One region of the Streptomyces sp. NPDC058246 genome, then DNA from elsewhere that is predicted to be linked to it. Evidence: riboswitches for the same ligand, from Rfam matches in the RefSeq annotation. Region 1 holds a riboswitch; the other holds the start of a gene.
The links. A riboswitch is a leader RNA that binds a small molecule or an ion and turns the genes downstream of it on or off. The one in region 1 is predicted to bind S-adenosylmethionine.
Positions count from the first base shown of each region.

Region 2: another riboswitch for S-adenosylmethionine. It lies ahead of thrC (threonine synthase); the one in region 1 lies ahead of ACFVXA_RS35990 (putative leader peptide).

Region 1 covers NZ_JBHVWZ010000039.1:51,992-55,849, reverse strand. Annotated here, with positions in the region: gene ACFVXA_RS36000 (amino acid ABC transporter ATP-binding protein) at 1-419, opposite strand, end outside; gene ACFVXA_RS35995 (amino acid ABC transporter permease) at 416-1,396, opposite strand; SAM riboswitch class IV at 1,729-1,837, opposite strand; SAM riboswitch class IV at 1,966-2,112, shown strand; gene ACFVXA_RS35990 (putative leader peptide) at 2,149-2,214, shown strand; gene ACFVXA_RS35985 (glutathione S-transferase C-terminal domain-containing protein) at 2,394-3,164, shown strand; partial or broken gene ACFVXA_RS35980 (serine hydrolase domain-containing protein) at 3,174-3,416, opposite strand; gene ACFVXA_RS35975 (ABC transporter ATP-binding protein) at 3,555-3,858, shown strand, end outside.
Region 2 covers NZ_JBHVWZ010000008.1:156,598-160,455, forward strand. Annotated here, with positions in the region: gene ACFVXA_RS14685 (ubiquitin-like small modifier protein 1) at 298-573, opposite strand; gene thrC (threonine synthase) at 698-1,978, opposite strand; SAM riboswitch class I at 1,996-2,152, opposite strand; gene ACFVXA_RS14695 (glucosyl-3-phosphoglycerate synthase) at 2,343-3,287, shown strand; gene ACFVXA_RS14700 (trehalose-6-phosphate synthase) at 3,438-3,858, shown strand, end outside.

The sequences.
Region 1 (3,858 bases):
GTGGCGACGGGCGCGGCGGCCACGTTGTCGAGGACGGTCAGGTGCGGGAAGAGGTTGAAGTTCTGGAAGACGAAGCCGATCCGGCTGCGCTGGGTCAGAATGGCTCGCTCGCTGAGTTCCTTGAGCCTCCCCCAGCCTTCGGCCGGGGGGACCCCCATCTCGCTGCGCTTGCCGTGCCGTCGTACGCCTATCAGCTCGCCGTTGACGCTGACGTACCCGACTTCGGGCTTCTCCAGGTGGTTGATCACCCGCAGCAGCGTCGACTTGCCGGAGCCGGACGGGCCGAGGATGACGGTGACCTCGCCGGGCCGCACCGTCAGGTCGACGCCGTCGAGCACCCGGTGTGCGCCGTACCACTTGTGCACGTCGTGGACCTCGAGGGCGGCGGGACGCGCGTCGAGGGTCTGGGCGGGAGTCATACGGCGGCCTCCTTGCGCAGCCGGGCCCGCAGATCACTCAGGCCGGCCCGCAGCTTCTGCAGCGGCGTCGGCGGCAGGGTGCGCGTCGCGCCCCGGGCGAAGTACCGCTCGACGTAGAACTGGACGACGGACACGGCGCTCGTGAGGATCAGGTACCAGACGGTGGCGACCAGCAGCAGCGGCACGATGTCGCCGGGATAGGTGCTGCCCATCGTCTGCACCGAGCCGAACAGGTCGAGCAGCGACACGTAGAACACCAGGGAGGTGCCCTTGATCAGGCCGATCAGCTGGTTGACGTAGTTCGGCGTGATGGACCTGAGCGCCTGGGGAAAGACGATCCGGGTGAACTGGTACGTCTTCGGCAGGCCGAGCGCGGCGGCCGCCTCGTGCTGGCCCTGGTCGACGGAGAGGATGCCGCCGCGGACGACCTCGGAGGCGTAGGCCGCCTCGTTGAGGCTGAGGCCGATGACGGCGACCGTCATGTCGGTGGCGAGCCGCGACTCGTCGAAGCTGACGAAGGCCGGCCCGAACGGCACGCCGAGGCTCAACGTCTTGTACAGGGCACTGAAGTTGTAGAGGAAGATCAGCACGACGATCAGCGGCACGGAGCGGAACAGCCAGGTGTACACCCAGCTCACCGCGCGCAGCACCGGGCTCCCGGAGAGCCTGGCGAGGGCGAGCAGGACCCCGCCGAGCAGCCCCAACACCGCGCTGAGCGCGGCCACTTCGAGGGTGATGACGAGGCCGTCGAGAATGGTGGGCCGCAGGAACCAGTAGCGGAAGCGGTCCCACTGGTAGAAGGGGTTCGTGGCCAGGCCGTGGATGATCTGGGCGACCAGGACCAGGACGACGGCCGTGCTGATCCAGCGGCCCGGCCTGCGCAGCGGCAGCACGCGTTGCGCGGTGAGCGGCTTCGCCGGGGAGTCGGCGGGCGGTGCCTCGGCAACGGACACGGCCACGCCAGGGGGTTCACTCATGAGGGCTCCAGCGGAGTCGGACACCCCGGGGCGCGGCGTGGGCGGCACCGCGGCGCGCAGGGGACGGCCGCGGATGACGCAGAGCGGGAGGACGCCGGTACCGGGGGCTGGGCGGGCAGAGGGCACACCGCGGCAGCGGTGCGCGTCAGGGGTTCAGAACGCCGTCAGCCTTGACAGCGGGGACAGCCCGCAGCGGTACACAGGGCACTGTTGACGCGGAGCAGGTCGACGCAGCGGTTCGCGCACAGCAGGACGCAGCCGTGGGGCCGTCGTGCGGCCGTCCTCGAAGCTGCGTCCATCGCCGTCTCCGTCACTGTTCCCCGCCCGTGGGCGGCTCGCGCTTACCGAAAGCCTTCCGGTCCGGTCGTCACCTGGGGCACCCCACCGCGTCGCGAGGGTTGCCGGCCAGCGAGCCAGGGCTTGTCGCTGACACTCATGACCGATCTGCGGCGTAAGTTAGGCACGCCGGGAAACCGATGTCAACGTGTTCCGGCCCGAATGACCACGTGGTGAGACCGGCTACACGCCTTCTTGACGGCTTCGTACGGTGCACTGACACTGACGAGGACGGTCACGATTGTCAGCGCCTCGTCCCGCAGCCTTCGCTGCGCGACGCGGTGATCGGCCCCGGCCCGCTGACAGGCAACCCTTCCACCGCGACGGGGTGCCCCGGGTGACGACCGGGTCCCGCCGGTGCGGCGGGACAAGCGTGGTCTCGCAACTCGCGGGCCCTGGAAGCGGGACCGGTGGGAATGCCCAGGAACAACCTGACGAGACGTCTGCACATCGACTTGTTGCGGGTCTCCAGCGCGTACTAGTCCGGCCGCTCCGAGCCGGTACGCAAGCGCAGTCACTCCGTTCCGCCGCTGCCGCCCATGAGGCGGCCGGGGCTTCGTCGTTCCCCTGGAGAGTCATGCCCAAGACAGTTTCGCGCGCCGCAAACCCAGGCACCTCCGGCACGTGTGCCAGCCCGGCCGGCACAGACGCCCCGGCCTCGGTGGCCACAGACACCTGCGCGTCAACTCCGCCCGCACCGTGCCCGGTTGCGACATCCGGCAGCACCGTTCGCTCCTGGGGCGCCGCGCCGTCCGCGTCCCCTCGCCCGCCCCGCATCCGCAGCCGCATCGCCGCCGGCGCCGCCGGCGGTTTCTACCCGGCGCCGCACCGCTATCAGTTGTATCTCTCCGCCGGCTGTCCGCGCTCGCTGCGCCTTGCGATCACTCTCCGCCTGCTCGGCCTCCAGGACTCCCTCGCCACCACGATCCTGACGCACCCCACCGAGACACCCGACGCGTTCACCTCGCTGCGGAGTGCCTACGAGGCCACCTGGCACCACTACGAGGGCCCGCTGACCGCGCCCGCGCTGTGCGACCGCTGGAGCGGCCGCGTCGTCAGCAATCACACCCCTGACATCCTGCGCGACCTCGCCGGCCTGCTGACCGGCCACGACGAGGCGTGCGTCCCGCCGCTGCATCCGCCGGCCCTCGCCGCGGACATCGACGCCCTGCGCGAACGCCTCGACCGGGACGTCACGCCGACCGCACAGCCGACGGCCCGTTCGGCGACGCTGGATCTGCTGGACCTGCAACTCGCCACGCGGACCTATGTGTTGGGCGAGGAGCTGACAGCGGCCGACGTGGACCTCTGGGCCGCGCTCACCCACCTCTCCACGCCCGAGCCCCTGTCCCGGCACAGCCATCTCCGCGCCTACGTGCACCGCCTCGACGAGCACCCCGCCTTTCGGCTGGAGTTCCATGGAAATACCTGACTGGTAGCCGCTCGCGGAGCCGGGCTCCCACAACGGCTGCTGCGCCGCGACGATCGCGCACATGGCGTCCCAGTCGCACAGCTCGGCCGGGGTGATGGCGGCGGGCAGCTGCGGGACGCCGACCCCGTGGGTCAACGCGTCGCGTACCGTGGCGCGTTCCTTGCCGTGGGCGCCGAACTCGGGCCAGTAGTGGGCGATCGGGGTGTCGTAGTCGAGCAGTCCGCGTTCGGCGAGGACGTGGACGAGGGTGGCGGTGAAGCCCTTGCCGAGGCCTAACCTGCCGTGACAACCCGCCGAAGCCCCGAACGAACATCAACTGGCTAGACTACGCACCCTCGTGCACGCGATCGCGCCACATGCGAGCAAAGCCGTTCCCGAAGGGTTTCGAGCTTGATAGCCATCGAAGAGGTCAGCAAGCGATACGCCGACGGCACGGTGGCCGTCGATCGCCTGTCACTCCAGATACCGGACCACTCCATCACCGTTCTCGTCGGACCCTCGGGCTGCGGCAAGACCACCACGCTGCGCATGATCAACCGCATGGTCGAACCCACCAGCGGCACGATCCGGGTCGACGGCGAGGACATCCTGCGCCGGCCGGTCAACGCGCTGCGCCGTTCCATGGGTTACGTCATCCAGAACGCCGGACTCTTCCAGCACCGCACGATTCTCGACAACATCGCCACGGTGCCGC
Region 2 (3,858 bases), on a different contig from region 1:
GCACGACCGATCGGGAATATGCGGAGAATTTGCGAAGATTCAGGGCAAGTCGGGCCCCGTAAATGCCATAAACGGCTCAAAGACATGGGGCACATTGGCTACTTCTTATCGGGTGTCGCACAGGTACTCATATGCGTCCGGCATGAAAAGCGAAGCAGCTTCCCCAACTGTACCGCGCTCAACCATGCAGAATTGCCCCCTCCGTTTCTCTCACGGAGAGGGCAATTCGATGAACTCTTGGTAATGAGCGTTACCTACGGTAACAATCTCACCCTGGGTGACGGGCGTCGGCGCCGCTCAGCCGCCGGCCACGGCCGGGATGATCGAGACGCCCGCACCGTCGGGCGTAGCCGTCTCCAGCCCCTGCTCGAACCGCACGTCGTCGTCGTTGACGTACACGTTGACGAACCGGCGCAGCTTGCCCTGGTCGTCCAGGACGCGCGCGGCGATGCCCGTGTGGTTCTTCTCCAGGTTCTCGATGACCTCGGCGAGGGTCGCCCCCTCGGCACTCACCTCGGCCTGCCCGCCCGTGTAGGTGCGCAGGATGGTGGGGATACGGACGTTGACGCTCATGGGGTACGACCTCCGGTCTGATGGTCTACGGCTGTGGAGCGCCCCCGTCAGGGGCGCGGGGCTGTGACAGCTGCGGCTCCGCCGTATGGGCGCGACCAGCCCCCACCGGCCCGCGGCGAAACGCTTAAGCGAGACCAGCCTCGCGGAAGGACTCCAGGTTGGGACGGATGGTCGCGGTGAGCCCGGTACCGGCCACCGCGTCCAGCGTCTTGAGACCATCACCCGTGTTGAGGACGACGGTCGTGAGCGTCGGGTCGAGCAGCCCGTTCTCGATCAGCTTCTTGGTGACACCGACGGTCACGCCACCGGCGGTCTCCGCGAAGATGCCCTCGGTGCGCGCGAGGAGCTTGATCGCGTCGACGACCTGCTCGTCGTCGACGTCCTCCACCGCACCGCCCGTACGCCGCGCGATGTCGAGCACGTACGGCCCGTCGGCCGGGTTGCCGATGGCGAGCGACTTGGCGATGGTGTTCGGCTTCTGCGGCCGTACGACGTCGTGGCCCGCCTTGTAGGCGACGGACACCGGCGAGCAGCCCTCGGCCTGGGCGCCGAAGATCTTGTACGGCTTGTCCTCGACGAGCCCGAGCTTGATCAGCTCCTGGAGACCCTTGTCGATCTTCGTGAGCTGGGATCCGGAGGCGATCGGGACGACCAGCTGGTCGGGGAGCCGCCAGCCGAGCTGCTCGCAGATCTCGTACGCGAGGGTCTTGGAGCCCTCCGCGTAGTACGGCCGCAGGTTGACGTTGACGAAGCCCCAGCCCTCGCCGGCCGGGTCGCCGATCAGCTCGGAGCAGAAGCGGTTCACGTCGTCGTAGTTGCCCTCGATGCCGACGAGTTCGCCGCCGTAGATCGCGGCCATGACGACCTTGCCCTGCTCCAGGTCGTGCGGGATGAACACGCAGGAGCGGAAGCCGGCGCGGGCGGCGGCGGCACCCACGGCACCGGCGAGGTTGCCGGTGGAGGAGCAGGAGAGCGTGGTGAAGTCGAAGGCGCGGGCGGCCTCGATGGCCTGGGCGACCACGCGGTCCTTGAAGGAGTGCGTCGGGTTGCCGGAGTCGTCCTTCACATACAGCCCGCCGGTCACGCCCAGCTCGCGCGCCAGGTTGTCGGCCTTGACGAGCTTGGTCCAGCCGGGGTTGATGTTCGGCTTCTCGGCGACGTCCGCGGGGACGGGCAGGAGCGGCGCGTAGCGCCAGATGTTCGCGGGGCCCGCTTCGATGCGCTTGCGGAGTTCTTCGGTCTCGTAGGCCGAGAAGTCGTACGCGATCTCCAGCGGGCCGAAACACTCCTCGCAGGCGAAGACCGGTCCGAGCGGGACGCGGTGGCCGCACTCGCGGCACGAGAGAGCCGCGGCGGGACCCAGATCGACGGAGTTCGTGGTGCTTGCAACAGTCTGCGCAGCCATGGAGGCGAGGCCCTTTCTCCTCATCTTCCTCACGACGCACTTCGCCGTGAGACGGATTTGGCACCTTCCCTAGCCGGGAGCCTCGCGGAGCGATCGACATCGATCGGTACGAGACCGGCTGGAGGGTTGCCGGGGCTTCAACGGGCCGTATCCCTCTGCCCCTCTGGATGAGCGGTATTCGGTTGTTGAACTATTGAGCACTATGAGTGCCGATGATCTACACCGATGATCTACGCAATGCGATGGTCATCCGCGTTGTTCAAGACTGTAACCGAAGGCCAGGACAGTTGAGATAGTCGTCCGAACCGCGAGATGGATCACACCGTGAGACACCGGGTGATCAGACAGTGAGGAGCCGCAGACTGTGCTGAAGGAAGTCGAGCGCTGGCTGAGCACACGCTCCTGGTCCGTGACCGATCGCCCGCTCCACCAGCTCATGGCCGCGAAGCGCACCACAGGGTCGACGGTCAGCGTCGTACTGCCCGCGCTCAACGAGGAGGAGACCGTCGGCGAGATCGTCGCGGTCATCCGCCACGATCTGATGCAACAGGTGCCCCTCGTCGACGAGATCGTCGTCGTCGACTCGGGCTCGACGGACCGCACCTCCGAGGTGGCCGCCGCCGCGGGCGCGCGGGTCGTGCACCGGGACGAGATCCTGCCGCGCATCCCGACCGTGCCCGGCAAGGGCGAGGTCCTGTGGCGGTCGCTCCTGGTGACGAGCGGGGACATCGTCTGTTTCATCGACGCGGACCTCAAGGAGTTCTCGTCCGACTTCGTCACCGGGATCGTGGGCCCGCTGCTCACCGAGCCCGGCGTGGACCTCGTCAAGGCGATGTACGACCGTCCGCTGGGCGGCGCCGCGGGTCAGGGCGGCCGCGTCACCGAACTGATGGCCCGCCCCCTGCTCAACATGCACTGGCCGCAGCTCGCCGGCTTCGTCCAGCCGCTCGGCGGCGAGTACGCCGCGCGCCGCTCCCTGCTCGAACAGCTCCCCTTCCCCGTCGGGTACGGGGTCGAGCTGGGCATGCTCGTCGACGCCCTGCACCTGGTGGGCCTCGACGCGCTCGCCCAGGTCGACGTGGGCGAGCGCAAGCACCGCCACCAGGACGGCCAGGCCCTTGGCCGCATGTCCGCCGCGATCTACCGCACCGCCCAGCTCCGGCTGGCCCGCGGGCACCTCATCCGCCCGTCGCTCACGCAGTTCGAGCGGGGCGAGGAGGGCTTCGAGCCGCGCACCTACTCCGTGGACACGGAGGAACGTCCGCCGATGGTGGAAATCTCCGAATACGTGAAACGGAGGGCCGCGTAGGACACGCCCCGTCAGGGGCGCGGGGCTGTGACATACGCGGCTGAGCCGCGTGGGCGTGACCAGCTCCCCTTGGCCGGGGGATCGCCTACGAGCTCGCAGACGGCCGACGGGAACGTTTGAGCGTTTCGACCGAGGGCTAGGTTTCGAGGCATGGCTTCAACGCACGGTGCCCACCGGATCCTGGTCGCCTCCAACCGCGGCCCGATCACCTACGAGGTCCGCGAGGACGGCTCGCTGCACGCCAAACGCGGTGGCGGCGGGCTGGTCTCGGGCCTCTCCGCCATCGGGCCGGACGCGGGCGCCCTGTGGGTGTGCTCGGCGCTCGGCGAAGGGGACCGCGAGGCGGTGCGGCGCGGGGTCGGCGAGGACGGCGTACGGATGCTGGACATCGACGCCGGGACACACGCCGACGCCTACAACGGCATCGCGAACTCCGTGCTGTGGTTCGTCCACCACATGCTGTACCAGACACCGCTGGAGCCGGTCTTCGACGCGGAGTTCCGGCGCCAGTGGGCGTCGTACGAGACGTACAACCGCGCGTTCGCCCGGGCGCTGGCCGACGAGGCGGCCG